4 regions of the Nocardiopsis mwathae genome follow, and region 4 is predicted to be linked to each of the others. Evidence: riboswitches for the same ligand, from Rfam matches in the RefSeq annotation. Region 4 holds a riboswitch; each other region holds the start of a gene.

Region 1 (7,706 bases), 2.0 Mb from region 4:
GCCGCTCCCCGAGCCCGGGGTGCCCTACACCCGTGCCGACGCCGAGGAGTGGTGCCTGACCGGTGCCCCGGAGTCCCGTGCCGGAGGCGACGGGCAGAACTGGGCTGTCACCGATCGCCGGACGGGCCGCTTCCTCGGGTCCGTCGGGCTGACGCGCACGATGTGGGTGGTCCGGTCGACCGAGGTCGGGTACTGGACGGCCCCGTGGTCGCGCGGCACGGGCGTCGCCGCGGAGGCCGTGACCGCGGTCTCCCGCTGGGCGCTGGACCAGGGCCTGGAGCGCGTGGTCCTGCGGGCCGCGACCGCCAACACCGCCTCCCGCCGCGTGGCGGAGAAGTCGGGATTCGCCTTCGAGGGCATCGAACGCAACGCGATGCTCCTCCACGAGGGCCGTGCCGACCTGGCCCTCTACAGCCTGATCCCGTCCGACCTGGGGAAGCCCCCGGAGGACGGAACCCGCTGACGCCGCTTGCCTGCCGAGGTCCGGACAGGGTCAGGGTGGTCGGGGTCCACCGGGGCCTTGTCAGCGTTCCCCTGCACGGTGTCCCGTGGAGACGAGCGGCAGCGACGAGGACGGCAGGAGCCTGGGGCAGGCGGTCGCCGTGCGGGTGAGCGGACGGCCGGGCCAGCGGCGGGGGCCGACCCCTGCGGCCGGTCCCGGTTCCGTACCAAGGGGCGGCCACGGAGAGGGTGGGAGGAGCGCCCCGATCGGCCCCCGCACCGGACAGCTCTCCCCCTTCGTTGATCTCGGGGATATCGGGGTGTCGGGGGCGATTTTTACCCCGACATCTCCGAGATCAACGGAATCGGGGGCCGATCGCAGGCATCACCACTCGATGCCGCGCTGCCCCTTCTGGCCCGCGTCCATCGGGTGTTTGACCTTGGTCATCTCGGTGACGAGGTCGGCGGCGTCCAGGATGCGCCGGTCGGCGTCGCGGCCGGTGATGATGACGTGCTGGTCGCCCGGTCGGTCCCGCAGGGTCGCGACGACGTCGTCCACGTCCACCCACCCCCATTTCATCGGGTAGGTGAACTCGTCGAGCACGTAGAGCCGGTAGGTCTCGGCGGCCAGATCGCGCTTGATCTGGCTCCAGCCCTCGGCGGCGTCGGCGGCGTGGTCCTCCTCGGTCCCGGGGCGCTGGATCCAGGACCAGCCCTCGCCCATCTTGTTCCAGGTGACGGTGCCGCCCTCGGAGGTCTCCCCCAGGACGCGCAGCGCCTTCTCCTCGCCGATCCGCCACTTCGCGGACTTCACGAACTGGAAGACGCCGATGTCCCACCCCTGCGCCCAGCCGCGGGTGGCCAGGCCGAAGGCGGCGGTGGACTTGCCCTTGCCGGGGCCGGTGTGCACGATCAGCAGCGGCCGGTTGCGCCGCTGGCGGGTGGTCAGCCCGTCGTCGGGGACGTAGGCGGGTTTGCCCTGGGGCATCTGCGGAGTCCTTGTCTGTCGCTGTCGGTCGATCGCTGTCACTGGATGTCGGTCGATGTGGCCGTCTCGTTCGCCCACCGCCGGCCTCCGGCTCAGGCCGCGCTGTTCCGGGTATGCCGGGTGTGCCGGACCAGTCCGCTCAGGGCATCGGCGCCCAGTTCCTCCAGCCGGACCGCGGTCCCGCCCATGGCGGCGGCCAGACGGCCGGCCAGCCCCAGCCGGACCGCGCCCGACTCGCAGTCGACGACGACGGTCTCCACCCCTTGGGCGCCGATCCATGCCCCGGCGCGCAGGGCGTCGTCGAGTGCGCCGTGTGTGGCCCGGCCGTCGGTGACGACGACCAGCAGCGGGCGGCGCCGCGGGTCGCGCAGGCGCTCGATGCGCAGGACGTCGGCCGCGCGCAGCAGCCCCGCGGCCAGCGGGGTGCGCCCTCCCGTCCGGAGTTCGCGCAGGCGGCGCGCGCCCGCCTCGACCGAGGAGGTGGGCGGCAGGTCGAGTTCGGCGCCGCGGCCGCGGAACGTCACCAGCCCGACCTTGTCGCGCCGCTGGTAGGCGTCGAGCAGCAGGCTGAGCACCGCGCCCTTCACTGCGCGCATGCGCTGCCGCGCCGCCATGGAGCCGCTGGCGTCCACGCAGAACAGGACGAGGTTGCCTTCGCGCCCCTCGCGCACGGCCTCTCGCAGGTCGGACCCGTCGAGGAGCAGCCCGGGGCCGGTGCGGCCGCGCGCCCGCTGGTGCGGGGCGGCCGCCCGCAGTGTCCCGGTCAGGTGCAGCGCGCCGACGCGCTCGCGGGGCGGGCGGGCGCCCGATGTCCTGCCGTAGGGGGTTTCGGCGCGGGAGCGGCGGCCGGGGGTGCCGTGGCCGATCCCGGCGACGCTGAACAGCCGCGGCCGGTAGGTGTCCCCCGCCTCGGCGGTGCTGTCGCCGGTGGGGTGTTCCGTTCCCGCAGGGGGATCCGGGGGAGACGAAGGCGGGGCTTCCTCCTGCGGTTCCTGGCGCGGGGCGTCGTCGGGCGCGGGGGCCTCGGCGCCGTTCCGCTGCCCCCGGTCCACCTCGGCGTCCCCCGGACCGGGGTCGGCGCCGCCGTCGTCGGGACGCCCCGGGTCCTCGTCCGGGGCGTCCTCACCGGCTTTTGGGTCCGCATCACCCGCCTGGTCGAGCGCATCCTGCAGGCGGTCCTCGTCGAGGTCCGGGGCGTCGAAGGGGTCGCGGCGGCGCCGGTGCGGCAGGGCCAGGCGGGCGGCGTCGCGGACGTCGTCGGAGGTGACCTCGATGTGGTCGCGCCAGGCGGCCAGGGCCATGGCCGCGCGGGCGGTGACGATGTCCGCCCGCAGCCCGTCGACCTCGAACGCCGCGCACACGGCGGTGACCTGGCGCAGCGCGGCGTCGGAGAGGACGACCCCGGGCAGCCGCTTGCGTGCGGCGCGGATGTGCGCGGCGAGTTCGGCGTCCTCGCCGGAGTATCCGGCGGCGAAGGCTCCGGGGTCGGTCTCGAAGGCGAGGCGGCGGCGCACCACCTCGGCCCGCTCGGCCGGGTCGCGGGTGGCGGCGACCTCGACCGTGAGGCCGAAGCGGTCCAGCAGCTGCGGGCGCAGCTCGCCCTCCTCCGGGTTCATGGTGCCGACCAGAAGGAACCGTGCGGCGTGCGCGACCGACACGCCCTCGCGCTCGACGTGCGAGGTACCCATCGCCGCCGCGTCCAGGAGGAGGTCGACGAGGTGGTCGTGGAGCAGATTGACCTCGTCGACATAGAGGACGCCGCGGTGTGCGGCGGCGAGCAGGCCGGGTTCGAAGGCTTTGACACCCTCGGTGAGCGCGCGCTCGATGTCCAAGGAGCCCACCAGGCGGTCCTCACTCGCGCCGACCGGCAGCTCCACGAGGCGTGCGGCGCGCTCGGCGGGGACGGCGCCGTGGGGGTGGGGCCCGTCGGGGCACCGGGGGTCCGCGGCGGCGGGGTCGCAGGAGAACCGGCAGCCGTCGACGATGTCGAGGTCGGGCAGGAGCGCGGCGAGGGCGCGCACGACGGTGGATTTCGCGGTGCCCTTCTCACCTCGGACCAGCACACCGCCGACCGCCGGGGAGACGGCGTTGATCAGCAGCGCCAGTTTCAGGTCGTCCATGCCGACGACCGCGCTGAAGGGGTAGCGAGCCGGAGCGCTCACGCGGGTCAGTCCTTCCTCGGGAGTCCACGCCCATAGGGGTCGGTCGCGGCGCCGTGCAGTCTCCTGGCTCCCAGATCGCCGCGTCCCCGCCGCCTTCCCACCGGTGTCGTCCGGCAGTGGCTACGGTCGCGGGTCCGCTCCCTGGTCACAGTGGCGGGACCGCCCCGGATTCGCACCGGGTTCCTGCGTGCGGCGGCGGACCCCGGTAGGGCCGCACCGCCGACGTCGGCACCGCCCACCAGAATGGCACACGCCCGCCGGAGGACACTCCCGCGTCGGCTTTTCGGGCCGACCGGCCTATCCGGATGCTGAAACCGGTTCTAGCATGCGGTCCAGGCACCCGCTTCCCGCCGAGCGACCGATGGAGCGCACATGGCCACGGACCTGAAGCTGGGACTCGCGGTGGGGTACTGGGGTGCCCGCCCCGACGACGCCACCGCGACCGTACGGGCCGCCGAGGCCCTCGGGTACGACTCGGTGTGGACCGCCGAAGCCTACGGATCCGACGCCTTCACCCCGCTGGCCTGGTACGGAGCCCGGACCGAACGGATCGGCCTGGGCACCGGGATCGTGCAGCTCTCGGCGCGCACCCCGGTCGCCACCGCCATGCACGCGCTCACCCTCGACCACCTGTCCGGTGGGCGCCTGCGGCTCGGCATCGGGGTGTCCGGCCCGCAGGTGGTGGAGGGCTGGTACGGGCAGCCGTTCCCCCGCCCGCTGCAGCGGACCCGCGAGTACCTGGACATCATGCGCCGGGTCTGGCGCCGCGAGGCACCGGTCACCGCGCCGGGACCGCACTACCCGCTCCCCTATCCGGGCGGGACCGGGCTGGGCAAGCCGCTGAAGCCGATCACCCACCCGCTGCGCCCGCACATCCCCGTCTACCTGGGTGCCGAGGGACCGAAGAACGTCGCGCTGGCCGCCGAGATCGCCGACGGCTGGACCCCCCTCTTCTACCACCCGCGGATCAGCCCCGACGTGTACGCCGACGCGCTCGCCGGCGCCCCCGACGGCTTCGACATCGCCTGCACGGTCGCGGTGATCCCGCACGAGGACACCGCCGCGGCGCTGCGCGCGGCCAAGGCGCCGATCGCCTTCTACATCGGCGGCATGGGCGCCCGGGATGAGAACTTCCACCTCAACGTGTTCGTGCGCATGGGCTTCGCCGAGGCAGCCCACCGGGTGCAGGAGCTCTTCCTGGCCGGGCGCCGTGAGGAGGCGGTCGATGCCGTCCCCGACGACCTGGCCGACGGCCTCTCCCTGGTCGGCCCGCTTCCGCGCATCGCCGAACGCCTCGGGGCCTGGCGCGACAGCCCCGTCACCACCCTCCTCGCCGCCGGCGTCCGCGACGAACCCACTCTCCGCGCCTTCCGCGACCTGGTCCTGGGGTGACCGAGCCGGGATCGGCCCTCGACGACCTCAGTCCCACACGCGGGCCAGTAGCCATTCGCCGGTGGTGGAGTCGTGGCGGAGTTCGTAGACGCCCGGGGCGCGGTCCGCGCCGGCTTCGACGCGCCAGAACGTGCGCTGGGGCAGGCGGTCGTGGGCGGCGGGGGTCCAGTCGGTACGCAGGGTGACCCAGTGGTCGATGATCCGTCGGACCGTGTAGATCCGCCCGTCCCAGGTGAAGCGCTGCGGGCGGCCCTCCCGATCGACCACCGAGATCCGAACACCGTAGACACGTGCCACCGGGCCACTCCCCTCATCGCGTGCGCGCCCGCGTCCGCGGCGCGCGAAGGCCGTCGACCCGCGGGGAAGAGCAGGTTCACGTTCGAACAGGTGTTCTAATCATAGCCGGATGGGCCGCCGCCCGGAAGCGCAAAGTGTGTTCGCGTGTCCGCAACGTGTTCGGGAATCATGGCGAGACGTACGTGTCCGCACGTGCCTGGCACGTGCGGCATCCCCTGCACCCGGTACGAGGTCACCCGGCGACCGCACCCGCGCGGTGTCCGGCCGTCGTCGGTACGCTGTGAGGCGCGAACCCCCGTGAGCCACAAAGGAAAACCACAACTGTGACGTCGAACGAGCACGAGCGCGCCAAACCCCTCCGAACCGGCGACCCCCACGAGCTCGGGGACTACCGCATCGTGGGACGACTCGGCCGCGGCGGCATGGGCACCGTCTACCTCGCCAAGGACGCCTCCGACCGCTTCGTCGCGGTCAAGCTCATCCACCCCGACCTCACCGACGACGAGGACTTCCGCCGCCGCTTCGCCCGCGAGGTCCGGTCCGCACGGCGGGTCGCGCGCTTCTCCACCGCCGGGGTCATCGACGCGGAACTGGACAGCGACCCGCTCTACATCGTCTCCGAGTACGTCCCGGGCCCCAACCTGTCCGAGGCGATCAACGCCGAGGGGCCGATGCAGGGCGGAACCCTGGAGAGCCTGGCCATGGGGGTGGCGGCCGCGCTCACCGCGATCCACGGCGCAGGGGTGATCCACCGCGACCTCAAGCCCGCCAACGTCCTGCTGTCGAGCGTGGGGCCGAAGGTGATCGACTTCGGCATCGCTCGCGCCATGGACGACGACGGCTCGGTCACCCGTTCCAGCCAGCTCATGGGCACCCCCGCCTACCTCGCGCCCGAGCTCGTCATGGGCGGGGAGATCACCCCGGCCTCCGACATCTTCTCCTGGGGCTGTCTGATCGCCTTCGCCGGAACCGGCACGACCCCCTTCGACGCCCAGAGCGTCCCGGCCGTGCTGCATCTCATCAGCTCGGCGCCGCCGAACCTGGACGGCCTCGATCCGAGCCTGGACGAGCTGGTGCGCCGGGCGCTCGACAAGGACCCGAAGAACCGGCCCACCGCCCAGCAGCTGCTCAACCGCCTGGTCGGGCAGGAGAACCCCACCGAGTCCGTCGTGGACCGGACCGTGGAGCGCTCGTGGACTCCGCCGTCCACACCGCGGTCGGACGCCGCAGCGGCGGCGGGCTTGGCGGGGGCCGCCGCCGGTGCGGCCGCGGGCACGGCGGCGGAATCCGCCCCGACCGCGGCGATGCGCGAGGCCGGTGCGGCCACTCCCACGGACGCGGTGAACCCGGCCGACCAGACCACCCACGCCATGCCGCCCGAGGCCGACCGGCAGCCCTCCGCCTATCCGTCGGCGCCGCACCCCTCCGCCCAGGACCGGGTCCCCTCCGGCCCGCAGCAGCCCTCCTACGGCCCGCCGCCGTCCGGAGCACCGGTCACGGGCCCGCCGCCCGGCCCGGCGTTCGGAGCGCCCCCGCCCTACGGCCCGCCCTCGGGGCCGCAGCAGTCCCCCTACGGCGGCCCGCCGCAGCCGGGCGGGCAGCCGCCGATGGGCGCCGCCCCGCAGCCGGGGGCCTTTCCGTACCCCGGCGCTCCGTCTCCGCCCTACGGCCAGCCGTCCCACACCCCGATGGCGCCCGGCGGACCCGGTGCGCACGGCGGCCCGGGCCGACCGCCGTCGGGGCCCGACCCGGCGGCCGCCCCCGCGCCCGGGGGCGGGCGGAAGAAGCTGATGATGATCGGCGGGGGCGTCGGCGCGGTGGTCCTGCTGCTGGCCTCCGGCATCGTCGGGTCCTACCTGTTGAGCGGCCCGGAGTTCCCGTCGGGGACCAACATCTACACCGACGAGTTCGCCGATCCGAACTCCGGCTGGTCGGCCGATGACTCCGACGACCCCTTCGACGCACGCGAACACAACCGCGGTTACACCGACGACGGCCGCTACGCGCTGCGCGCCACCCGCGACGACACGGTCACCCGGGCCGGATCCGCCTTCGAGGGCGACTACCCCGAGCAGCTCGCCGTCAGCGTCGACACCACGGTGCAGAGCGGTCCCGACTACGGGGAGATGGAGGTGTACTGCTTCTTCAACAAGGACGACGAGACCCGCTATTCGGTGACCGTTCGCTTCGACGGCAGCGAGGCCCGGATCCGCCGGGTCGGCGGCGAGTCGGGCATCTCCACACTCGAACAGGTCACCGACGGCGTCCCCGGGTATCAGGCCCCTGAGGCCGACCGGGAGGACGAGGACAAGCCGGTCAACACCCTGCAGGTGACCTGCGAGCGCCAGGAGGAGGAGAGCGGGGGCTCGACCGAGCGGAGCATCGCGGTCGGCCTGTGGGTCAACGGCTCGCACGTGATGAACGCC
Region 2 (7,706 bases), 250 kb from region 4:
CCACATAGCCCACGCACAGGTAGGCCACCACCTGCAGGTGCGGGGGGAGATCGAGGACGGCGGCGAGATCGCGCTCGTCGAAGAAGCTCACCCAGCCCACCCCGAGGCCCTCGGCACGCGCCGCCAGCCACAGGTTCTGCACGGCCAGCGCCGTGGAGTACGCGGCGGTCTGCGGCTGCGCGTGGCGCCCGAGGGTGTGCCGTCCGCCGCGCGTCGCGTCGACGGTGACGACGATGTTGAGCGGGGTGTCCAGGATCGCCTCGACCTTGAGCCCGGAGAACGCGCGGGCGCGGGCGGCCGGAAGCGCGCGGGCGTACTCCTCGCGCTGCGACTGGGCGAGGTCCTGGACGCTCGCGCGGACGGCCTCGTCCTCGACGATGAGGAAGTCCCACGGTTGGGAGAAGCCGACCGACGGCGCCATGTGGGCCGCGCCGAGGACCCGCGTGAGCACCTCGTCGGGTACGGGGTCGGCCCGGAAGCCCATCCGCACGTCGCGGCGCTCGCGCATCGCCCGATAGATGGCGTCGCGGTCCTGCTCGGCATAGGTGTGCAGGTCGGGTGGTGCGGGGACGGCCGGCGGCGGTTCGGACGGAGCCGACTCCGCGGGCTCGTACCGCGGCGCGAACGGCGGCTCGTGCACCGGCGCCGGCTCGGCGTGCTGCGCGCGATCGTCCGTATCGCCCCCCGGAGGGTCGACGGTGGTCGCGGGGGCGCGGTCGGGGCCGCCTCCCCGCAACGGGATGACGTTCGGTTCCAAAGGGGATTCCGTTTCCTGTTCCTGTCCGGTGTGCTGCTGGGTCTTGTCGCGCCGGGCCGGGGGCCGGTAGGGCGGGGCGGCGTCCCCCGTGTCCGGGTCCGCAGCGGGCACCGGCGACGGCACCGCCTCCGCCGGTGGCGCCGGTGCGGCGCTCCCGGCCGCCCCGCCCGCGCGGTCGGCCTCCGGTCGGGGCGCGGGTTCGGACGCGGGCGTGCGCGGCGCCGCCGCGGGCTTCGCCGGGGTGTGGAACGGGTTGCGCCGCGGCGCGGTGGCCGCGGTCCCGGCCGCGGGGGCACCTGCGCCCCGGCCCGCCTCCGGCAGGTCGTCGAGCAGTCCGCGGGCGGCCGATCCGCGAGTGGGACGGCCGGCGGAGTTGCGCGCGTCCGCGGCCGACCTGCTGTCCCTCGCCCCCCGGCGCGCGGGGTAGCGGCGCTTCTCGTCACCGGTCATGGTGCTCCTCCGGCGGTACCGGCCGCGGCACCGCCCCGGCAGGTCGCGTCTCTCTTCGGCATGTTCTCCCCCTTGTCACCGACGCCGAGACCTGACGTGATCCCCCGGGCGCACCCGTGCGCCGCCGTACGCCCGCCCGGCGGCGGGCACCCGGACACACGACGCTTTTCACCTCCGACTCGGCTACAGCAACTGTGCCAGAACCCGGGTCATCCGCAGAGCGGTATCCCGCTCGCGGACGGCGACGCGCAACCAGTTCGGCCCGAGACCGGGGAAAGTGTCGCCGCGCCGCAGTGCGATGCCGCGGTTTCGCAACCCGGCCCGCAGTTCCTCGCCCTTCTCCGCCCTGACCAGGAGGAACGACGCCGCGGCGTTCGGGGTGACGTGCAGGCCCAGGGCGGCCAGGTCCGCGGCGAGCGCGGCCCGGTCGGCCGCCAGCCGCTCCGCCCACGCGTCGGCCTCGGCCACCGCCTCCGGGGTGCTGCAGGCCTCGGCCGCCACGAGGGCGGGGGTCGACACCGACCACAGCGGCTGCGCCTCGGCCAGCCGGGCGACGAGCCCGGGGTCGGCGAGCAGGTACCCGGCTCGGAGCCCGGCCAGGCCCCAGGTCTTGGTGAGGCTGCGGACCACGGCGAGGCCGGGGACCCCGGCGCGCGCGGCCAGCGATTCGGGTTCGCCCGGCACGCAGTCGGCGAACGCCTCGTCGACGACGAGGACCCGCCGGGGGCGGGCCAGGCGCTCCAGGGCGGCGGCCGGGTGCAGGACCGAGGTGGGGTTGGTGGGGTTGCCGACCATGACCAGATCGGCGTCCTCGGGGACGCGCTGCGGGTCGAGGGTGAAGTCGGGCGCGAGGACGACCCTCTCGACCCGGTGGCCGGCCGCGCGCAGGGCCGCCTCGGGCTCGGTGAACTGGGGGTGCACCACGACCGCACGGCGCGGCCTGAGCACCCGCGCGAGCAGCACGAACGCCTCGGCCGCCCCGGCGGTGAGCAGCACCTCGGCCGGATCGCGCCGGTGGCGCCGGGCCACGGCGCGGCGCGCCGCGGAGGGGTCGGGGTAGGCCGCCAGGTCGGCGACGGACGCGCGGATCCGCTCGGCCAGCCACGGCGGGGGCGTCCCGGTCCGCACGTTGACCGCGAAGTCGAGCAGCCCGGGGCCGGTCTCGGCGTCGCCGTGGTGCCGCAGGTCCGCCTCGGCCGCGGTCGACGGGGGCGCGCCTGCGCCCGCAGACCGTCCCACCGTGTCCCGCACCAGAAACCACCTCGCCGAATTCCCGTTCCCGCGCCGCACCGGACGACAGCGCACCCTACACCCGCGCTTCCCGCCCCCTCGGCCCGGCCGCACCGTTGCGGAGCGGCCGAAGCGCGCACCGGGTCGGGATTTCGGTCGCCCCATCTGCACCTATTGCGAATCTTTGGCTATTGCAAAGCGCACGACCAGGGCATTACCTTCAGGGAGCCGTGGTGTTCGGGAAGTCCGGTGCGAAACCGGCGCGGCCCTCGCCACTGTGAACGGGAAGCCCGGGGCCCCGTCCCCTGCCTCCGGCGGAGCGGGCGGTGACGGCCACTGGGAGGGCATCCGTACGCGGACGCTCTCCTGGGAAGGCCGGCGACGGGCGTCGACCCGCAGCCAGGAGACCGGCCACGGCATACGACGACCGTCCACGAGGTGTTGGAGATTGGTCCCCTACAGATGCATATCGCCGAAGGTTTCCTCCCGCCCGTCCACGCCGTGGCCTGGACCGCGGTCTCAGCGCCGTTCGTCATCCACGGCGTCCGCGCGCTGACGACGACGATCCGCACCAACCCCGAGTCCAAGCTGCTCCTCGGCGCCGCCGGCGCCTTCTGCTTCGTGCTGTCCGCCCTGAAGATCCCGTCCGTCACGGGCAGCAGCTCGCACCCGGCCGGGACGGGTCTCGGCGCGGTCCTCTTCCGACCACCCGTCATGGCCGCACTCGGCACGATCACCCTGCTCTTCCAGGCGTTACTCCTCGCCCACGGCGGGCTGACCACGCTCGGCGCCAACGTCTTCTCGCTCGCCATCGTCGGCCCGTGGGTCGCCTACGGTGTGTTCCGGCTGGTACGCGGGCTCACCCGGGCACTCACCGAGAACACCTCGCTGGGGCTGTCGGTGTTCTTCGCGGCCTGCCTGGCCAGCCTGGCCACCTACTCGGTGACGAGCCTGCAGCTGGCACTGGCCTTCCCCGACGCCCAGGCCGGCGTCCTGGGCGCGTTCATCAAGTTCGGCACCATCTTCTCCGTCACCCAGATCCCGCTCGCGGTCATCGAGGGCCTGATGACCGTGGTCATCGTGCGGCTGCTCATCAGTGCCAGCCGCAGCGAGCTGCTGCGACTCGGCGTGCTGCGCTCCGCGGCGACCGCCGGTGCCCCGACCGAGCGAAAGAAGGCCTGAACGATGACACCGGCACAGCCGCAGCAGCCCCGGCCGGACCAGGGCACCGACCCCCGCCGGGACGGCGGCCCGCGCCCCCGGGCGTGGATCACCTGGGCCATGGTGGCCGTCATCGCGGTGATCGCGGCGCTTCCACTGGTGACCGGCGCGGGCGACCACCTCGACGAACCCTTCCCCGGCGCCGACGAACAGGGCGAGGAGGCCGTCGAGGAGATCGCACCGGCCTACGAGCCGTGGCTCGACCCCTTGTTCGAGGCCCCCTCGGCCGAGGTCGAGTCGGGCATCTTCGCGGTGCAGGCCGCGATCGGCGCGGGCATCATCGGCTACTACTTCGGTGTCGTGCACACGCGCTCCCGTATGCGCCGGGAACAGGCCCCGGCACCGTCGGCAGCCGCCTCGGCCGCCGGGACCACCGGGGCTCCCCGGGACCCCGACGCCACGGACGCGTCCCCGCACGGGGACGCCCCGGACGGCACCGCCCCCGCCCGCGACTGAGCGGCGCCCGCGATGCTGGCCATCGACGCCGCCGCCTACCGCAGCCCCTGGCGGGACGTGCACCCCGCCGTCAAGGGCACCCTTTTCGGCGGGCTGCTGCTGTGCGCGCTGGTGCTCCCCGCCTGGCCGGGGGCGGTGATCACGGCGGCGGCCGCGCTCGCCGTCGCGTTCGGCCCGGCGGGGGTGGACCCGCGCGCGTTCGCGCGCGCGGCCTGGGCGCCACTGCTGTTCGTCCTCACCGGGTCGGTGGCGCTGCTGTTCAGCGTGGGCGCACCCGACGGAGCGGCCACCGGCCCCGCCCTGGGGCCGGTGGCGTGGGACCCCGACGGCCTCGCCCGCGCCGCCGAGATCGTCGCCCGCGCCACCGCGGCCCTGATGTGCCAGCTGCTGTTCGCGTTCACCACCCCGCTCGCCGACCTCCTGCCCCGGCTCACCCGCATCGGGCTGCCCACCGCACTGGTCGAGATGGTCGCCCTCATCTACCGGATGCTGTTCGTGACGCTCGACACCGCCCGCCGCATCGGCACCGGGCAGGCGGGACGGCTGGGATACGCGAGCCGCCGGGCGTGGATCCGCTCGGTCGGCTCCCTGGGCGCCGCCCTGTTCATCCGCTCCTACGACCGGGCCCAGCGCATGCAGCGGGGTCTGGAATGCCGCGGGTACACCGGCGAGCTGACCGTGCTCGTCGACGACCTGCCGCTGCGCCCGCGGGCCGTCCTCGCGGCCGCCGCCGTCCCCGTTCTCGTCGCGACGTCGACCCTCGTCCTCGGAGCCTGGCTGTGACCTCGATCGACCTGCCCCCCGGCGGTGTCCGCGACACCGCGCCCGCCGTCCTTGCCGGACGCGACCTGACCTTCGGCTACGACGACGCCGAACCCGTGTTCACCGGGCTCACCGTGGAGGTCCGGCCGGGCGAGGTGCTGGCCGTGCTCGGCCCCAACGGCGGCGGCAAGACCACGCTGCTGCGCCTTCTGTCGGGGAGCCTGCGCCCGCGGTCCGGGCAGATCCTGCTGGACGGCACCGGGGTCCCGCAGAGCCGGCGCGGCATCGGCGGCCTGCGCCGCCGGGTGCAGCTCGTCTTCCAGGACCCCGACGACCAGCTGTTCTCCGCGAGCGTGCGCCAGGACGTGTCGTTCGGCCCGCTCAACCAGGGGCTGGACGCCGAGGCGGTGCGCGAACGCGTGGACCGGGCACTGCACGCGCTGGACATCACCGCCCTCGCCGACCAGCCCACTCACCTGCTCTCCTACGGTCAGCGCAAGCGCGTGGTCCTGGCCGGGGCGGTCGCGATGCGGCCCTCGGTCCTCGTCCTCGACGAACCCACCGCCGGCCTCGACCCGGCCGGGGTGGAGGCGATGCTGGCCACCCTGGAAGGGCTGCGCGCCGCGGGCACCACCCTGGTGGTCTCCACGCATGAGGTCGACCTGGCCTACCGGTGGGCCGACCGCGCCCTGGTCATCGACCGCGGCCTGCTCGGCTCGGGGCCGGTCCGCGAGGTCCTCGACGACACCGCCCTCCTGGCCGCCGCCCGGCTGCGCCCGGCCTGGGGCCCGGCCGTCGGCCGCGCCCTGCGCACCGCCGGCCTCCTTCCCGTCGGCGCCCCCGACCCCGGCACCCCGGAAGAGGTCACGGCCCTCCTCCCCCACGACCGTTGATCTCGGGGCCGTCGACCGAATTCTCGCCGGTATCCGGTCGGCGGCCCCGAGATCAACGGTCGTGTCGGGGCGTGCGGGGGTGCGAGCGGGCGACGGCGGCGGTGGCGTTGGCGGTCTTCCGCTTGGCCGCGGCCAGCCCGGCGCAGCAGCCGACGTCGGCGGCGGCGCGCAGTGCGGCGGCCTCGGCGACACTCGGAGTGCCGGCCCGGGCCCGCACCGCCTCGCTGGGATGGGGCACGTCCACGCCGGCCAGTTCGGCGGCCGGGTAGGTGACCACCGGCCAGCCGCGCTCGGCGGCGGCGCGCAGGATACCCTCCTCGTCGGCCTTGCGGTCGACGGTGGCCAGCGCGCGAACCGACTCCGGGGCCAGTCCCGCCTCGGCGAGGATCCGGTCGATGAGGCCTCCGACCTCCGCGGCACTGACGCCGCGCACCGCGCCGACGCCCACGACCAGGCAGGGCGCAGGGCCGCCGGCCGAGGACCCGGTGTCGCTCATGCGGTCTCTCCCTCCGGCCGCGGTGGGCCGGGGCGCCCACCCGACGGTGCGGCTCATGCGGCCGACGGGCTGTCAAGGGCGCGGGCACCCCTCCGCGGGGAAAACGCACACCCCCTTAACGCGATGTCCGTCCTCCCCCTTAGCGCGGGAGAAAGGGTGCCAATCGGCGAAGATCCCTTGCGAACCCGGATCGGCGGATTCCAGAATCAGGTGACGTCGACGACGCGACATTTCATTGAAGCACGCCGAACGAGCACGACCGACCGATGACGCCGAATCGGCTTTCCGTTCGATCAGCGCCACGCACCGGCATCGAACCGCACCGCCTGCGGTTCCCACGGGGGGATCCGCGCCTCCAGCGCGGCCGAGTGGGGTATCGACGGACATCCACCGGGGCGCCGATGAACCCGGCCGGGGCATTCCCACCCTTTTCTCCCTGCCTGCGGCCGACAGCCATGCCGGCGCCCGCGACATTCACGAGGGAAACACCATGCCGCCCACACCGACCCGCTCCGAATTCCGACTCGGCACCGCACCGGGGGGACTGCCGCAGATCGGCCACGCGATGGAGTTCCAGAAAAGGCCGCTGGAATTCATCACCTCGTTGGCGCCCTGCGGCGACCTGGTCGAGTTCCGCCTCGGTGAGACACCGGTCTACCTGGTCCGACACACCGAGCTCATCCAGGACATGCTGCGCGACACCCGGACGTTCGACAAAGGCGGCCCCATCTTCGAGAAGTCCCGGGCCTTCTTCGGCAACGGGCTGGCCTCCTCGGAGGACGCGATCCACCGGCGGCAGCGCCCGCTCGTGCAGCCCTCCATGCATGTGCGCCGTATCGCCGAGTACGTCGAGGTGATGCGTGAGGAGGCCGTGAAGGTCACCGAGTCGTGGACGGAGGGCCGGAGCATCGGCATCACCGCCGCGATGCAGGCGCTGACCACCGGTGTCACCGCGCGCACGATGTTCTCCACCGGCGGCGGCCCGGACGCGGTCGCCGAGGTCCACCACTGCCTGCCCATCATCCTGCGCGGCGTCTACCTGCGGATGACCGCGCCCGAGGAGATGGTCGAGCAGCTCCCCGCCGCGGAGCGGGCGGAGTTCGACGACGCGCTCGCCCGCCTGCACGGCTTGGTCGACAAGATCATCGAGGACTACCGGCGTTCCGGTGTCGACCACGGCGACGCGCTGTCGATGATGCTGTCGGCCCGCAACGAGGACGGTGAGGGCCTGACCGACCAGGAGATCCACGACAACGTCCTGAACCTGTTCTCGGGCGGGGTCGAGACCACCGCCTCGTCCCTGGCATGGACCTTCCACCTGCTCGCCGAGCACCCCGAGATCGAGCGGCGGATGCACGATGAGCTCGACGGGGTCCTCGACGGCCGCGCCCCGGCCAACGACGACCTCAACCGGCTCCCGTTCACCCGGCGCGTGTTCACC
Region 3 (7,706 bases), 4.1 Mb from region 4:
CGGTCCAGGTCGGCGGCGTGGCTGAGCAGGGCGAGGTCGAGCCCCTGCTCCGCGATCAGGGCGCCCACGCGCGCGGCGCGGTCGGGCGGGGTGGCGGGGGTGATCACCTCCCGGACCCCGTGGACGGGCAGCGCGACGGCGCCGTACCCGGCGGTCCGGATGCCGCGCAGCGCGCGCTGGAGGGGGAGCTGCGCCCATGGCCGGACGGTGCAGGCGAGCCGCTGCCGGGGGTCGGTGGCGGTCACGGGTGTACCTCCTGGTCGAACCGGGTGACGAGGACGCGCCGGGACACGCCCCCGGCGTCGAGGACGAGACTGTGCGCGCGCACGCCGTACAGCTCGCCGACGGCGGCGTCGGTGAGCAGCTCCGCGGCGGGGCCGACCCGCACGTCGGAGCCGCCGAACATGAGCATCGCGGTGTCGGCGACCTCCAGCGCGTGGTCGGGGTGGTGGGTGGTCATGACGACGGATCGGCCCTCGTCGGCCAGGCCCCGCAGCAGGTGCAGCACACGGCCCTGGTTGCGCAGGTCGAGTGCTGCGGCCGGTTCGTCGAGGACGAGCACCCGGCCGTCGCCCGCGATCGCGCGGGCGAGCAGCACGAGCTGACGCTCGCCGCCGCTGAGCGTGGGGTAGTCGCGGTCGGCCAGGTGCCCGATTCCGACGCGCTCCATGGCGGCCAGCGCCAGGCCGCGGTCGCGCCGGCCGGGTGACGCCAGCGGCCCCAGGTGTCGGGTCCGTCCCATCAGCACCATGTCCAGCGTCCGGTAGGCGAAGGCGGTGTGGTGCTGCTGCGGCACGAAGCCGACGGCCCCGGTAGCCCCGGCCGCGCGCACGGCCACGGCCCCCTCGGTGGGGGAGGCGAGCCCGACGAGGCAGCGCAGCAGCGTCGTCTTGCCGCGGCCGTTCGGGCCGAGCACGGTCAGCACCTCGCCCTCGGCGACGCGGTGCGAGACGCCGCGGAACAGCCAGTGGCCGGGGTCGTAGGCGAACCCCAGCCGGTCCAGGTCAAGCATCGGCCCACATCCTTCGGCGGCTGCCGTGCAGGAGGGCCAGGAACACGGGCGCGCCGATGAGTGCGGTCAGCACACCCAGCGGGATCTCGGCGACCCCGAGGTTGCGGGTCACGGTGTCGATCACGGTGAGGTAGGCGGCGCCGAGCAGCAGCGACACGGGGATGACCGCCCGGTGGTCGGAGCCCACCCACAGCCGGGCCAGGTGCGGCACGACCAGCCCGACCCACCCGATCACGCCGCTGACCGCGACCGCGCCGGCCACGACCGCGGCCACCGCCGCGAGCAGCAGCCAGCGCAGCCGCCCGGGGCGCAGGCCGAGCGTGGCCGCGTCCTCGTCGCCCAGGGACAGCACGTTGATCCGCCACCGCAGCGCCAGGAACAGCGCCCCGCCGGCCAGCACCGGGACACCGACGACGGCGACCCTGGTGGCGTCGGCCGCGGCGAGGCTGCCGAGTAGCCAGAAGACGATGGACGGCAGGTCGCTGTAGGGGTCGGCGAGGTAGGTCAGCAGGGAGACCAGGGCGGAGAAGAACGCGCCCACGACGATGCCGGAGAGCACGATCGTCAGGGGCGGGGCAGGCCCGCGGACCCTGCTGACGGCGAACACGGCGACCAGCGCGACCAGGCCGAACATGAACGCGCCCAGGACGAGCGCGGCCGAGCCCAGGCCGAGCACGATCGCCAGCGCCCCGCCGAACGACGCCCCCGACGACACCCCGAGGATCTGCGGGCTGACGATCGGGTTGCCGAACACCGCCTGCAGCACCGCGCCGCACACCGCCAGGCCCGCGCCCACCAGCATGCTCAGCAGCACGCGGGGGAGGCGCACGTTGAGCACGGCCGCGGCCTCGGCGTCCGACCAGGTGCGCTCGATCGGCAGGACCTGGCCGAGGAGGATCCGCACGACCTGGTCGACGCCGACGCTGTAGCGGCCGACGCCGAGGGCGACGACGCCGACCAGCAGCACCAGGACCACCAGGCCGAGCACCACGCCGCGGTGCCGGGCGGCGGTCGGCGAAGCCGTATCCCCGTGCGTGCCGGTGCCGTCGGCCGCGGGCCGGTCGTGAGCGCGTCCGCCCCCGCCGTCCTCGTCGGTCGCGGCGGCGCCGCGCTCAGCGGCCGAACTCGTCATATCCGCGCGATCCGGAGTTGGCCTCCGCGTTGAGGATGGTGTCGAGCTGGGCGTCGGTGGGCTCGGCGCCGTAGAGGAACGCGTAGGTGTCGACGACCTCCTGGCGCAGGCCCGGAGCCCCGCTGTCGTGCACCAGCCCGGCCAGCCATGACCACATCAGCGGGGACTCCTGGCTGGGTGGGTCCCACCGGTAGCCGCCCAGCGGCACCTTGTAGACGCGGCGCTCGCGCACGGCGCTCAGGCTCGCCAGGGCGGGGTCGTCGTACACGGCGTCCGGTGTGGCCGGGCCGAAGTTGCCGACGAGGAGGATGTCGGGGTCCCACTCCAGCAGCTGCTCGACGTCGATCGTGGCCCACTCGGTGTCGAGGTCGGCGGCGGGGTTGCGGCCGCCGACGAGGTCGATGACGAAGTGGTTGTAGGAGGCCCCGGCGCCGGCTTCGAGGCTGTCGTCGGCGCCGCGCACGTACAGGACCGAGGGGCGCTCGCCGGGTTCGGGCAGCTCCTCCCCGAGCCGCCGCAGCCGTTCGTGCATCGTGTCCACCATCTGCCCGGAGCGCTCCTCCTTACCGAGCAGCTCCCCGTAGAGGGTGATGGCGCCCTCCAGGTCCTCCTGGGTGCCGTAGGTGAGCTGCGCGACCGGGATTCCGGTGTCGCGCAGGGGGTCGACGAGGCCGGGGCCTCGGTCGCCCCACTGGATCACCACGTCCGGCTCCAGCGCCATGACGCTCTCGATGTTCGGGGCGAACTCGGCGCCGGCCACGTCCGTGGACACGTCGAGCAGCTCGGGGTAGACCTCGCCGAGGTAGCTGTCCTCGATGGCGGTGCGCGACGCGGAGTTCATGCCGACCAGCACGTCCGGGCCGCCGTTGACCGCCACCACCATGGACGCGGCGGGCAGGGGGATCGTCACGACCCGCTCCACCGGCCCGGAGAGCGCGACGTCCTCGCCCGCGAGGTCGGTGACCGTGCGCCCGTCGGCGCCGCCGGTGGGCTCGGCCCGCCCGCACCCTGCGGTGAAGAGGGGGGAGGCGACCGCGGCCAGCACACCGCCCAGCAGCACTCTGCGGCGCGGGACGGCGGGGGCGGCAAGCGCGTCGGGTCGTCCGTACTGCCGGGGTCGGGGGGAGTCGGGTCGTGCTGGCGCGGCACGGTCGGGCATCCGGGGGGTCCTCTCAGATCTGCGGCCGCAGACCTGCAGAAGACCCTGCACCCGGGACGGGAACGCCCGCCCGCGGCAGGCCGGCCGGACACGGCCGATCACACCCCGGGCACCACGCGCCGAACCCCGGACGGGCCCGCCGCCGACGCGACAGGCCCCCTGCACGCCTCCTGGGGTCCGCGCCCCGTGGATCGTGTTCGCGACAGGTCAGTCTCCTGACTCCCGGATCACCGCTCCCCCCGACCTTCCGGCCCCCTTCCAGCCGTGGTCGTCGACGGAGGTCGCTCCCCGGTCACAGTGGCGGGACCGTGCCGGACTCCCACCGGCTTCCTGGATCCCGTCGCGATCGGTCGACAGACCAAAGGCTAACCAACCCCGTCCCGAACGGGAAGGTCACAGATGTCTTCCCTGCTCACCACCGGCTCTGCCGCGAGGCCGCCCCCGGGGCCCGAATGCGGGCACCCGGGGGCGGTGGGGCGCTTCTCGTCGCGGGGGCGGAGGCGGCTAGTCGGCGGGGAGGAACTCCACCAGCCAGGCGCCGTACTCGTGGACGACGGTGTCGTCGTCCTCGTCCTCCTCCACATACGAGGTGCTGGCGACCACCGAGGTGCGCAGGCCGGACTCGGCGGCGATGCGTTCCAGAAGGTCCCAGTTGCCCTCGGTGCCGAAGCCCAGGAACAGGCGGCCGCCGGGGGCCAGGTAGTGGCGGGCCTCGCGTAGGAAGCGGCGGTGGCTGGCGTACCCGTTGTCGAAGTAGGCGGGGTGCGCCTCGTCGGGGCCGTACTCGTCGGGCGGTTCGATGAACGGCGACCCCCAGTAGATCGCGTCGAAGCGCTCGGTGGCGTCGATCCCGGAGAACACGTCGCTCTGGACGGTGCGGACACGGTCGGCGACCCCGTGGCGCTCGGCGTTGACGCGGGTGTTCTCCAGCGCCTCGGGGGCGATGTCGGCGGCGACGACCTCGGCACAGCCCTGCAGGGCGCCGTAGACCGACGCCATGCCCGCGCCGCAGCCCATTTCGAGGAACCGCCCCCCGACGGGGTACGGCGTCTTCTTCACGTCCATCCAGGCGGCCGGGTCCGTGCTCGGGTCGTAGACGCCGTGCAACAGGGTCCAGCGCAGGCCCAGAAGCTTGAACTCCTTCGGGCGCTCGTCGGAGTACAACTCGTCGATGTACTCGGCGACCTCGCTCAGTACGGCCTGTTTGTACCGGTCGGACAGCATGATCACTCCTTGGACAGGGGTTGTGGTGCGGGTCAGGGCGTTCCGGGCCGGGGGTTGGCGCTGCTGATGAGGTCGCGGTAGGCGGGGTCCTCCAGCAGTTCCCCGTGGCTGCCGGAGGTGGCGACCACGCCGTCGTCGAACATGACGACCTGGTCGGCGTGGACCGCCAGCGACGGCCGGTGGGTGATGGCGATGATGATGCGGTCGCGGTTGTGCCGGACCAGCGAGTCGACGAGCCGCTGCTCGTTGGGCGGGTCGAGCTGCGAGGTCGCCTCGTCCAGCAGGACGGCTTCGCAGTCCTGGAGCAGTGCGCGGGCCACGGCGAGCCGCTGCCGCTGCCCGCCGGAGATGCGGGTGGCCCCCTCGCCGACCGGCGTCTCCAGGCCGTCGGGCTGTTCGCGGACCCATTCCGCCATGCCGACCCAGTCCAGGACCTGCCACATGCGCCGCTCATCGGGGTCGTCGACGCCGTAGCACACCGCGTCGCCGATCGTCTCGCCGAGCAGCGGGGCCTCCTGCTGCACGTAGCTGATGCGCCTGCGCAGGCTGGACAGGTCCATCCGGTGGATGTCGGCGCCGTTCAGCCGGATCTCTCCGGCGTCGGGGTCCATGAAGCGCTGGATGAGGCTGAGCGTGGTGGTCTTGCCAGCTCCCGAGGGGCCGACGAGCGCGGTCAGCCCGGGGGTGGCCCGCATGGTGACGCCCCGTAGCACCCGGCGGTCGCCGTGTGCCAGGGCCACCCCGGATAGTTCGATCGAGCGTTCCGCTGAACCTGTCGGCCCACCGTGCCCGTTCTCCGAGGTCACCGGAGGGGAGGCGGGCTGTGTGGCCGGTTCTTCCTCCAGGGGGAGGTGCTGCAGTTCGGTGACCCGCCGCAGCGCCGCCATCCCGGTGGCGAGCTCGGTGAGCGATCCCACCAGCGATTCCAGGGGCTCTTGGATGATGATGACGTACAGCAGGATCGCCACCAGGTCGCCGATGCCGATGTCGCCGGTGGCGAGCCGGAGCGCGCCCACGGCGAGCACGACGAGGAACGTAAGGTCGACGGCGGCGTACGTCGTGGTGTCGGTGAGGGCTTGGCGGCGGGCCACCCGCACCCCCGCGCGGAACGCCGCGCCGGAGTGCCGGTCGAACTCGGCCGCCTCGCGGCCCTCGGTACGGGCCGCCTTCACCGTGCGCAGGGCGAGCAGGATCCGGCTGACGACGCCGGTCGTACGCCCCAGGTGCTCCTGCGCGATCCCGGTGTAGGTCTCGATCTGCTGGAAGAGGAAGTACTGGGCGACGGTCGCGACCCCGAGCACCGCCAGCACGACGAACGCCAGCATCGGGTCGATCATGACCATCAGGGCGATGCCGGCGAGCACCGTGAGGGGCACCACCAGCATGTCGACCAGGGCGGGGATCGCCGTCTGCTGGACCAGCCGCATGTCGGAGCTGGTGCGCGACAGCAGGTCGCCGCGGGGGTGGGACTCGACGGCCCCCACGCGGGCGGCGAGGATGCGCCGCATCACCGCGCCCCTCAGGTCGCGTGTGGCCCGCTCGCTGAGGCGGCCGCTGGCGTACTCCCCGAAGTAGTTGAAGGTCAGGCCTGCCAGCGCGAGGGCGAGCAGGGCGGCGATGGGCAGGAACAGGCCGGCGTCTTCGGCCAGCCTGTCGAAGATGGCCTTGGTGGCCAGCGGCTGGGCGAGCCCGGCCACCTGCGCACCGAGGCCGAGGATCAGCACTCCGGACAGGGGGCGCTTATACGGGGATATCCATCGCCACAGAATGCGCGGCAGGGTGTCCGGGGAGTGCGTATTCATCTCTCATCACAGATTCTGTCGATTGTCGTTGTTTTCGGTGTTCCTGCGTCGGAGAGCGGCGCCGCCCATCGGCGGGCGCGTCCGGCACCGGGCCGGACGCGCCGTCGGCGACGCCGTCAGACCAGGAAGTTCCGCAGTTGCCACGGATCGTCGTGGTGGGCCGCTCCGTCGAACCCGGCGAAGGGGTTCGCGGCGTCGGTGGGCTTCCAGCCGGTCGGGACGGACACCCGCTCGCCGAGATAGGGGTCGGCCACGGCGAGGACCTCGTGGTGGTCCAGGTCGTCCGGGACGCACAGGCCCCGCTCGGGGTTGCGGATGACCCACGCGATCGCCCCGAGCAGTGACGCCGCCACCTGCAGCGTGGTCGCGTTCTGGTGCGGCACCAGCCGCCGCGTCTCGTCGATGCTCAGCTGGGAGCCGGTCCACCAGCCGTTGAGGTCGTGTCCGAGGAGGAGCACGCCCAGCTCGTCCCGGCCGCTGACGATGTCGTCGTTCATGATCCGGTGCCGCTGCTGCAACCGGTAGCCCTGCATCTCGTACTCGTGCAGGGACGCGATCGCGGCGTCGGTGGGCAGGTAGGCGTAGTGCACGGTGGGCCGGTAGACGGGGACGCCGTCCTCCTGCACCGTCAGGTGGTCGCTGATCGTGAACGCCTCGCCGTGCTGGATCATCATGCCGCGGATGGGGCCGCCCAGCGGCACCCACGACTTGACCCACGTGCTGCTGCCGGGCTTGGCCAGGCAGATCTGGTTGCGCGGCCCGTACTCGTGGACGTGGGCGAGATCCGGCAGGTTCAGCTCGTGCGTTCCCCACCCCAGCTCGGCGGGGCCGATGCCCTCCTCGAACAGGCCCTTGACCGACCAGGTGTTGACGAACTCGCCGACCTCCTTGGGCCGTTCGCTGATCTGGGTGTCGCGCTCGGAAATGTGGATGACCTTGACACCCGTCTCCATCGCGAGCCGCGCGTAGTCACCTTCGGCCAACGAGGTCTCCAACCGCTCGCGGCGGTCGGCGGGCAGCCGCGCGGCGGCGTCGGCCCCGTTCGACTTCAGGATCTCCTGGGTGATGTCTTCGAGTGCCACCTTGGTCCAGTGGCTCACCAGCCCCGGGTTGGCCCCGTGCTCGATGACCGCCGTGGGGCCGGGCGTGTCCCAGGAGTCGCGGAGCTCGCGCATCTCCATGTGCGCGGCGTACAGCGTCCGCTCGCTCGGCCGCAGGTGCAGCAGGTCCGCCGCGGACTCCCACGACTCCAGGGCGGTGTCGACGTAGAGCACCCCGTTGTCGTGGCACCACTCCACGATCTGCGTGCCCTCGATGTTCCAGGTCAGGTTGATCAGCAGGTCGCCGGCGCCGACATACCGGGCGAGCGTGGACTCC
Region 4 (7,706 bases):
GCCGTGGATGTCGTGCATCAGGATGATCGACCCCGGCTTCGCACCCTTGACCGCGCGCTTGGCCACGACGGAGGAGTCGCGGTCCTTCCAGTCGTTGGTGTCGACGCTCCAGATGATCTCCGCGAGCCCCTGCTCCTTGGCGATCTTGGCGACCTTGTCGTCGGTCGCACCGTACGGCGGCCGCATCAGCTCCAGGTCGAACCCGGTCTCGCGCCGGACCAGGTCGTTGACGGTGCTCAGCTCCGCGCGGATTCGCACCTCGGCCTGCCGGGTGAGGTCGGGGTGGTGCACGGTGTGGTTGGCGAGCTCGTGCCCCTCGGCGTACTCGCGCCGCACGGTGGCCGCGTGCTCCCGCACCGGCCCGCCGGTGAGGAAGAAGGTGGCCTTGGCGTCGTACTTCGCCAGGGTGTCGAGAAGTTCGGGGGTGCGCTCGCCCGGACCGTCGTCGAACGTCAGTGCGATGCACTTGGATTCCGGGTCGGAGCAGTCGACATCATCGTCTCGCGTCGCGAACACTCCCGGGACCCCCGCCTTCGACCCGTCCTTGGGGGCCGCCGGCTCCTCCTCGATCCGGTAGTCGGGGGTGACGACGACGGCCGCGGTCTGCGCCTTCCTCCCGAAGTCCGACAGCAGCGGCTCGACGTCCGCCTTCGCGACGACCGCCGAGACCCGGCCGGACTTCACCGGAGCGACCTGGCCCTCGTCGAACTCCACGACGAGGTCCCCATCGGGGTTGAAGCCCATCGAGTCATAGGAGCGCAGGATCGGGTAGAGGTGGGAGGTGTCCACCTTGTCGCCGTCGTTCTCCTTCAGGGCCTTCTTCACCAGCCCGTCCAGGGTCTCCAGCTCCTGCTGCCCTGCCAGCAGTTCGGTGGAGTAGGCGGTGGTCCCGGTCGCCGTGTCGTACCAGTAGGTGGCCCAGGCGGTGCGCTCGCCCTCGTCGTCCTTCTCGTCCTGGGTCAGCCGCACGGCCATGACGTCGTCGCCGGCGACGCTCAGGTTCCACCCGATCTTGATGGACTCGGCCTTGGGGACGGCCCCGAGGAAGTCGTCCCGCTCCCGGTCGGTGATCTCGTCGAGCCGCTTGGCGAGCGGGTCGGCGTTGGGGACCTTGGGGTAGCTCAGCGACGCCGTGACACCGTTCTCCTCGGTCTCCTTCTTCTCCTCGGTGACGTCCGGGACGTTGTCGAGATCGACGACGGTGAGCTCGTCGGCCTCACCGGTGGCCTTGGCGCGCTCGGGCTGATCCGACCGTCGTTCGGCATCGGGCGAGGTACAGGCGCCGAGCGCCAGGGCGGTCGCGAGTGCGACCACGAGCGGGGCGAAGACCCGAGGCAGGCGTGGGGTGCGCCGACCGGCCGCGGTCGGCGCGGGCGAATGGGGCGTGGTGAACGGCGTGTGGGAGCCGCCTGGATCTGTCTGCAAGGGAAGGAACGTCTTTCGCATTTTTGGGGAGTTCTTCAGACCCGAAATCTCGGTCGAGCAGGGGTCCGGATCGCCTTCGCCTGGGGGAGTTCCGGAGGTGGAACCGGGCCCACGCAACGAGCTTAGAACGGCAGAGGGGCCGCCCGCTGTGCTGACAGGCAATAAGAGCGTCAACACCCGCTGACCGGAACGCAAAACCCCAGCAAGAGGGATGATTCGGGCGGATGGTGGCATGTCGGACTCAAGCGCCCGCGGGCGCGTCCCTATACTGGCAGCCGCGGTCGGTACACGCATGGCATCCGCCGGGCGTGTCGTAAGAGGGAACCCGGTGCGAATCCGGGACTGCCCCGCAGCGGTGAGTGGGAACGACAGCCGTCAACAGCACTGGGCCGAAACGCCTGGGAAGCGGCGGCCGGTAGGTCGCGTACCGGACATCCGGTGCGCATGCCCACGAGTCCGAATACCTGCCCTCCGCCCGCGGACGCGCCCGCGTCCGCGGTAGGTCCACGTGCCCCGAGGGAGGGCCGAGGGCGGCGGGCGCCACGCGTGCACCCGTGCTCCCGCGCTGCTCCCCCGAACGGTACGGCCGGACCGCCGACGGCTGTTCGACGAGGGAGAGACAGAGCCAGATGACTATCCGAACCCCGTTCCGCGGCGGTGGTGTCCGATGACGACGACCGTGCTCGGCTACCCCCGCATCGGCCCGGACCGCGAGCTCAAGCGCGCGAGTGAGGCCTACTGGAGGGGACGCACCACCGTCTCCGAACTGGACGCCGTCGCCGCCCGACTGCGCCGCGGCGTCTGGGAGACGCTGCGCGACGCCGGGGTGGCGGAGATCCCCGCCAACACCTTCTCCTACTACGACCACATGCTCGACACCGCGGTCCTCTTCGACCTCGTGCCCGAGCGGTTCCGCACCCCGGCCTTCGCCGGGGAGGGCCGCGAGGCCGAGCTGCGGCGCTACTTCGCCATGGCCCGGGGCGCCGACGACGTCGCCCCCCTGGAGATGACCAAGTGGTTCGACACGAACTACCACTACCTGGTCCCCGAACTCGCCCCCGGCCGGCGGCCGCGCCTGGCCGACCCCGCCAAACCACTCTCGGAGTTCACCCAGGCCAAGGGGCTGGGCATCCGGACGCATCCGGTCATCGTCGGCCCGCTCACCTTCCTGATGCTGGCCAAGCCCGCCGCCGACGCTCCGGAGGGCTGGCGGCCGCTGGACCTGCTCGACGACCTGCTGGGCTGCTACGCCGAACTCCTCGCCCGCCTGGCCGCCGCAGGAGCGCACCAGGTGCAGCTGGACGAGCCGATCCTGGCGACCGACGACGGCCGCGCCGAACCCGTCGCGCTGGAGCGGGCCTACACCCGGCTCGGTGAGCTCACCGACCGTCCGGAGCTCTTCGTCGCCACCTACTTCGGGTCCATCGGAACCGCTGCGCTCGACGTCCTCAAGCGCACCGGCGTGGAGCGTATCGGCCTGGACCTGGTCGCCGGCCCGGAGTCGGTGGACGAGGTCGCCGCCGTCTCCGGTCTGGGCGGCAAGACCCTGGTGGCCGGCGTCGTCGACGGGCGCAACGTCTGGCGCGCCGACCTCCCCAAGGCGCTGTCCACCCTGGGCTCGCTGCTGGGCCTGGCCGACCGCGTCGTCGTCGGCACCTCCTGCTCCCTGCTGCACGTCCCCATCGACCTGGACGCCGAGACCGACCTGGACCCGGTGATCCGCGAGCGCCTGGCCTTCGCCCGGCAGAAGGTGGACGAGGTCGTGCTGCTCGGCCGGGCGCTCTCGGCCGGAGACGGGGGCATCGCCGCCGAGCTGGAACGGGCGCGCACCTCGGCACCGGACACAGCGGCGTTCGTCAACCCCCGGGTGCGTGCCCGCCTGGACGCACTGGGCGACAGCGCCGTCCGCAACGGCCACGACCGCCGCGGTGCGGCCCAGGCCGACGAGCCGCCGCTGCAGACCACCACCATCGGTTCGTTCCCGCAGACCCCTGATGTGCGAAAGGCGCGGGCCGACCACCGCGCCGGGCGCATCGACGACGCGGAGTACACCCGGCGGATGCGCGCCGAGATCGACCGGGTCATCAAGCTGCAGGAGGACATCGGCCTGGACATCCTCGTGCACGGCGAACCCGAGCGCAACGACATGGTGCAGTACTTCGCCGAGCGCCTCGACGGCTTCGTCACCACCCAGAAGGGGTGGGTGCAGTCCTACGGTTCGCGGTGCGTGCGCCCGCCGATCCTCTACGGCGACGTCTCCCGGCCCGAGGCGATGACCGTCGACTGGATCACCTACGCCCAGTCGCGCACCGACAAGCCCGTCAAGGGCATGCTCACCGGACCGGTCACCATGCTCGCCTGGTCGTTCGTCCGCGACGACCAGCCGCTTGGGGACACCGCGCGGCAGGTGGCGCTGGCACTGCGAGACGAGGTGTCGGACCTGGAGCGCGCCGGGATCCGGCACATCCAGGTCGACGAGGCCGCGCTGCGGGAGCTGCTGCCGCTGCGCGCCGAACGGCACGCCGACTACCTGGCCTGGGCGATCGGCTCGTTCCGGCTGGCGACCTCGGGGGTGGGCGACAGCACCCGCATCCACACCCACATGTGCTACTCGGAGTTCGGCCGGATCGTGGGCGCCATCGAACAGCTGGACGCCGATGTCACCAGCGTCGAGGCGGCCCGCTCGCACATGGAGCTCGTGGACGACCTCGCCGAGGCCGGGTACGAACGCGGCATCGGTCCCGGCGTCTACGACATCCACTCGCCGCGGGTGCCCACCGCCGACGAGATCGAGTCGGCGCTGCGCGACGCGCTGCGGGCCGTCGACCCGCGGCGGCTGTGGGTCAACCCGGACTGCGGGCTGAAGACGCGGCGCTACGAGGAGGTCGAACCGGCGCTGCGCAACATGGTGGAGGCGGCCCGCCGCGTTCGCGCCGACCTCGTCGGCTGACCCGGCGGCACCAGGCGGAGCAACGTAGGGAAACGTAGGGAAACGAAAACGTAGGGAAACGAAAAGGGGGGGTGTGCGGGCGGAGACCGCCGGCACACCCCCTCCTCACGCGGACGGGACCGGCGGCTAGGCGCCGATCGGGGTCAGCGACTGCTTGCCCAGGTCCAGCATCATGTCCTCCACGTCGGAGAACTTCAGCGGGGCCGGGACGCTCTCATCGGCGCCCAGGCCGGGCGACATCTGGAACTTGACCTCGGTGTTGATGTTGCCCTCGCGGACCAGCAGGGTGGCCACCGAGTAGTTGGAGTTGGTCAGCTTCTCCGTGGAGAAGACCAGCTTGGCCTCGTCGCCGAGCTTGACGTCCTGCTCCTCGTGGACCTCGCGCTCGGTGTAGCGGTTGTTCTCGTCGGTGACGAACTTGACGGCCGACTTGAAGTCGTCCTTGGCGCCCTCGACCGAGTCGGAGCCGGCGTAGGGGGTCTTGTACTCCAGGGAGAACGAGCCCCAGGTGTCGCCCTCGCCGTCCACCCGCCAGCGGCAGCTGGAGCGGTTGTCGCTGAGGTTCTTGCTGCCGTCCGAGATGGCGTACTCGCTGAGCTTGTCCTCGGTGTAGGTCTGGCAGGCGTCCTCAGGCAGGTCGTAGGGCGGCTCGCCCTTGTCGGCCTTGGGCTCGTCGCCGCCGTCGGAGTCCGCGTCCGCGTCGGGCTTGTCGGCCTCGCTCTGCTCGGCCTGCTGGGGTGCGGCGGCCGAGGTGTCGCCGCTGGGTCGCAGCACCACGATGAACACGGCGATCACCAGGATCAGGATGACCGCGCCGCCGCCGATGACCACCCACATGCCGGCGCTGCTCTTCTTCTGCGGCGGCGGGTAGTCGCCCGGCCCGCCGGGCATGCCCGGGCCGCCGTAGGGCGGCTGCCCCGGCGGAGGGGCGTACATGTTCTGGTCGTGCGGCGGCTGGTACCCGGGTCCCCCCGGCTGCGGCCCCCCTTGCTGGGCCGCACCGTAGGGGTAGCCCGGCTGTCCGCCGGGGTTCTGGCCGCCGTAGGGCGCCTGGTAGGGGCCGCTCGCGTACTGCTGGCCGGGGTGGGGGCCACCCTGCTCGGGCCCGGGCTGCCCATAGGGCCCGCCGTACGGCGGCTGCCCCCCGGAGCCGCCTTCGCCATCCTGCGGGAATTGCGGAGGCTGTGGATAGGGTCCGTTGTCGCTCATGACTCCCCTCGCGCCAGCTGCGTATGTGAACTGTCCGTCAGACGCGCGTCGGCGCGTTGCCGGTTCCATCGTGAATGGTCGGGATGACCGGTGGATCCGTATCGCTGATCCGCGTGCGGCGCGCAGCACACAGGATGGGACGCACCCGTCCGTGGCCACGGCTCGACTCCGGGCGGAAGCGATGGCTCGCCGCCTACCCTTCGCACCCGGCGGGTGGCCGCGTGTGCGTCAGGGGGCAGGACTCGGCAATCCTAGCTTCCGGAATCGTCCGAGGTTCCGGGGTCCCGGGGGAACGTCATGGATCGTCACTGTTTTGTGGCGGGAATGTGGGGATCGGGACCGGTTGTGGGGTTCTGTGCGCCGCCGCGGAGCGATGGATTCGCCGCCCGCGGGGTCAAGGGTGGCGACTCTACTGGGAAAACGGGACGAATCCGGCGGGATCGTTGTCGGATCGCAACCGCCCCGGCCGCCGGTTCCCCCGACCCCGGCGCGCCGCCGCGGGCCGGGGGATACGGTGGGTGTCCCCGGTTATCCGCGGCGTCCGCCCAGGGCGGGCCAGTGATGAGAAGGGCAGCAGAGGTGTCGTCGTCCTCCCCGCAGCGTCCCGACCACCGTCCCCGCCACGGCTTCGTCGCCTGGGCCGTGTTCATCCTCGCCATCGGTGCCGCGCTGGCCCTCATGGGAGGGTGTATGACCGTGCTCTACGCACCCCTGGTCACCGGGGGGTGAGGCGGCGGGGCGCGCCCGCTCAGAACATCGAGATGTGCACGTGGTCGAAGTGGTTCTCGGTGATACTGCCCCGGTCGGCCATGTCGCGCCAGCCCTCGCCCGCGCGCCGGACGTCCCAGATCTTCTGCCGGTAGATGATGTACATGATGCCCAGCCGCTCGGCGTTGTCCTGGGCGAACTTCGAGATCTCGTAGCCGCGGTCGATGTTCTCCTGCGTGGGCATCCGGCCCTCGTTGTTCACCATGAAGTCGCACGCCCGGCCCTTGGGGTGCTCACCGACGACCCAGCCGCCGTCCGGCCGGTAGCAGCCCACGCCGCCCTGCGCCCTGCCCTCACCGAACTTCTCGATGATGACTTCCTTCATCTGCCGGGTGCGCGGGGTGAGGTTGTCCGGCGGCCCCATCTCCTGGACGGGATGCTTGGCGATGAGCTCCTGCACCTTCTCGCGGCGCTCCTCCAGCTCGTCCAGGTCCTCCTGGACCTTGGCGGCCTTGCCCTCGGCGTTCTCCTTGGCCTTCCGGTCGCGGTCGATGGCCCGTTCCAGCCGCTCGATCTTGTCGCGCTGGCTGCTGGACAGGTGCCCGACCAGTGAGGCCTGGTCGATGACCCGCTGCGGGTCATCGTCGACGAACAGCGAGAAGGCGGGGTCGACGCCGCCCTGGGTGTAGCTGGCCACCGCCAGCTGGCGGACCTGGGCCTGGGCGGTGCCGACCTCCTCCTTGGTCCCCTCCGCCCGCTTCTCGGCGCGCTCCGCCTCCTCGATGACCCCCTCCATATCGATGAGGTGGCCGCCGTACTCCTCGCCCAGCGCCTCGGCGCGCTCCTGCAGGGAGCTCAGGCTCTCCTCGGCGGGCGCCGCCGACGCGCTCGGCGCCATCGGGGCCAGGCCGAGCGTGCCGGCGAGGGCGAGGGCGGGCAGGGAGAGGCGCAGGCGGCGCCGGGCCGCCGCTGGCAGGAGGGCCGGCCCGACACGGGGGTCGGGGGCCCAGAAATCGGGGAAGTCGTCCGGTCCGAATGGTCGGTCGGGCTCCACGTGGATCGCTCCTCGGTTCAGGCCGACGCACGAGCGGGATAGGGAGGCGGGCGCCTTCCACCCGCCACTGCGCGTCGGCTCTCGCATGGGGCCGGGACCGGGGCCGCGGTCCGCAGTGCGACCGGGACTCGGCGGCGAGGGTCGCTCCTCCCTCTCCGCGGAGCCCGGTGTCACGCCTCAGGCACATTAAGCGAGTTCCGCGCGTTTGCCAATCGATTGTCCGTGCTTGGGGCGCTGTTTGAGTCTAAGCAAGGGAGGTGTACGCGTGCGGGACGCTCGCCGAGACCGGTGCAGAAACCCCCTGGGAACAGGGGAATTCGGCTACAGGAGGCGAGAACTGTGGCGAACGTTACCCAGCAT

Evidence for each region. A riboswitch is a leader RNA that binds a small molecule or an ion and turns the genes downstream of it on or off. The one in region 4 is predicted to bind cobalamin.
Region 1: linked by a shared signal. The riboswitch ahead of HNR23_RS14555 (putative cobaltochelatase) and the one ahead of metE (5-methyltetrahydropteroyltriglutamate--homocysteine S-methyltransferase) in region 4 are both predicted to bind cobalamin.
Region 2: linked by a shared signal. The riboswitch ahead of HNR23_RS04365 (energy-coupling factor ABC transporter permease) and the one ahead of metE (5-methyltetrahydropteroyltriglutamate--homocysteine S-methyltransferase) in region 4 are both predicted to bind cobalamin.
Region 3: linked by a shared signal. The riboswitch ahead of HNR23_RS23960 (ABC transporter substrate-binding protein) and the one ahead of metE (5-methyltetrahydropteroyltriglutamate--homocysteine S-methyltransferase) in region 4 are both predicted to bind cobalamin.

Annotation. Positions count from the first base shown of each region.
Region 1 is NZ_JACHDS010000001.1:3,375,771-3,383,476, forward strand. It holds gene HNR23_RS14545 (GNAT family N-acetyltransferase) at 1-463, shown strand, start outside; gene cobO (cob(I)yrinic acid a,c-diamide adenosyltransferase) at 827-1,429, opposite strand; gene HNR23_RS14555 (putative cobaltochelatase) at 1,522-3,591, opposite strand; cobalamin riboswitch at 3,648-3,777, opposite strand; gene HNR23_RS14560 (LLM class F420-dependent oxidoreductase) at 3,964-4,983, shown strand; gene HNR23_RS14565 (DUF6504 family protein) at 5,011-5,280, opposite strand; gene HNR23_RS14570 (protein kinase domain-containing protein) at 5,604-7,706, shown strand, end outside.
Region 2 is NZ_JACHDS010000001.1:1,092,295-1,100,000, reverse strand. It holds gene cobT (nicotinate-nucleotide--dimethylbenzimidazole phosphoribosyltransferase) at 1-1,207, opposite strand, end outside; gene cobC (Rv2231c family pyridoxal phosphate-dependent protein CobC) at 1,391-2,446, opposite strand; cobalamin riboswitch at 2,652-2,867, shown strand; gene HNR23_RS04365 (energy-coupling factor ABC transporter permease) at 2,900-3,619, shown strand; gene HNR23_RS04360 (energy-coupling factor ABC transporter substrate-binding protein) at 3,623-4,114, shown strand; gene cbiQ (cobalt ECF transporter T component CbiQ) at 4,127-4,897, shown strand; gene HNR23_RS04350 (energy-coupling factor ABC transporter ATP-binding protein) at 4,894-5,769, shown strand; gene HNR23_RS04345 (cobalamin biosynthesis protein) at 5,822-6,265, opposite strand; gene HNR23_RS04340 (cytochrome P450) at 6,756-7,706, shown strand, end outside.
Region 3 is NZ_JACHDS010000001.1:5,458,277-5,465,982, forward strand. It holds gene HNR23_RS23945 (TIM barrel protein) at 1-245, opposite strand, end outside; gene HNR23_RS23950 (ABC transporter ATP-binding protein) at 242-1,012, opposite strand; gene HNR23_RS23955 (FecCD family ABC transporter permease) at 1,005-2,144, opposite strand; gene HNR23_RS23960 (ABC transporter substrate-binding protein) at 2,125-3,303, opposite strand; cobalamin riboswitch at 3,492-3,681, opposite strand; gene HNR23_RS23965 (methyltransferase domain-containing protein) at 3,808-4,527, opposite strand; gene HNR23_RS23970 (ABC transporter ATP-binding protein) at 4,560-6,329, opposite strand; gene HNR23_RS23975 (saccharopine dehydrogenase NADP-binding domain-containing protein) at 6,446-7,706, opposite strand, start outside.
Region 4 is NZ_JACHDS010000001.1:1,345,606-1,353,311, forward strand. It holds gene HNR23_RS05415 (polysaccharide deacetylase family protein) at 1-1,314, opposite strand, end outside; cobalamin riboswitch at 1,709-1,894, shown strand; gene metE (5-methyltetrahydropteroyltriglutamate--homocysteine S-methyltransferase) at 2,093-4,375, shown strand; gene HNR23_RS05425 (DUF3558 domain-containing protein) at 4,502-5,584, opposite strand; gene HNR23_RS05430 (hypothetical protein) at 6,146-6,313, shown strand; gene HNR23_RS05435 (coiled-coil domain-containing protein) at 6,333-7,346, opposite strand.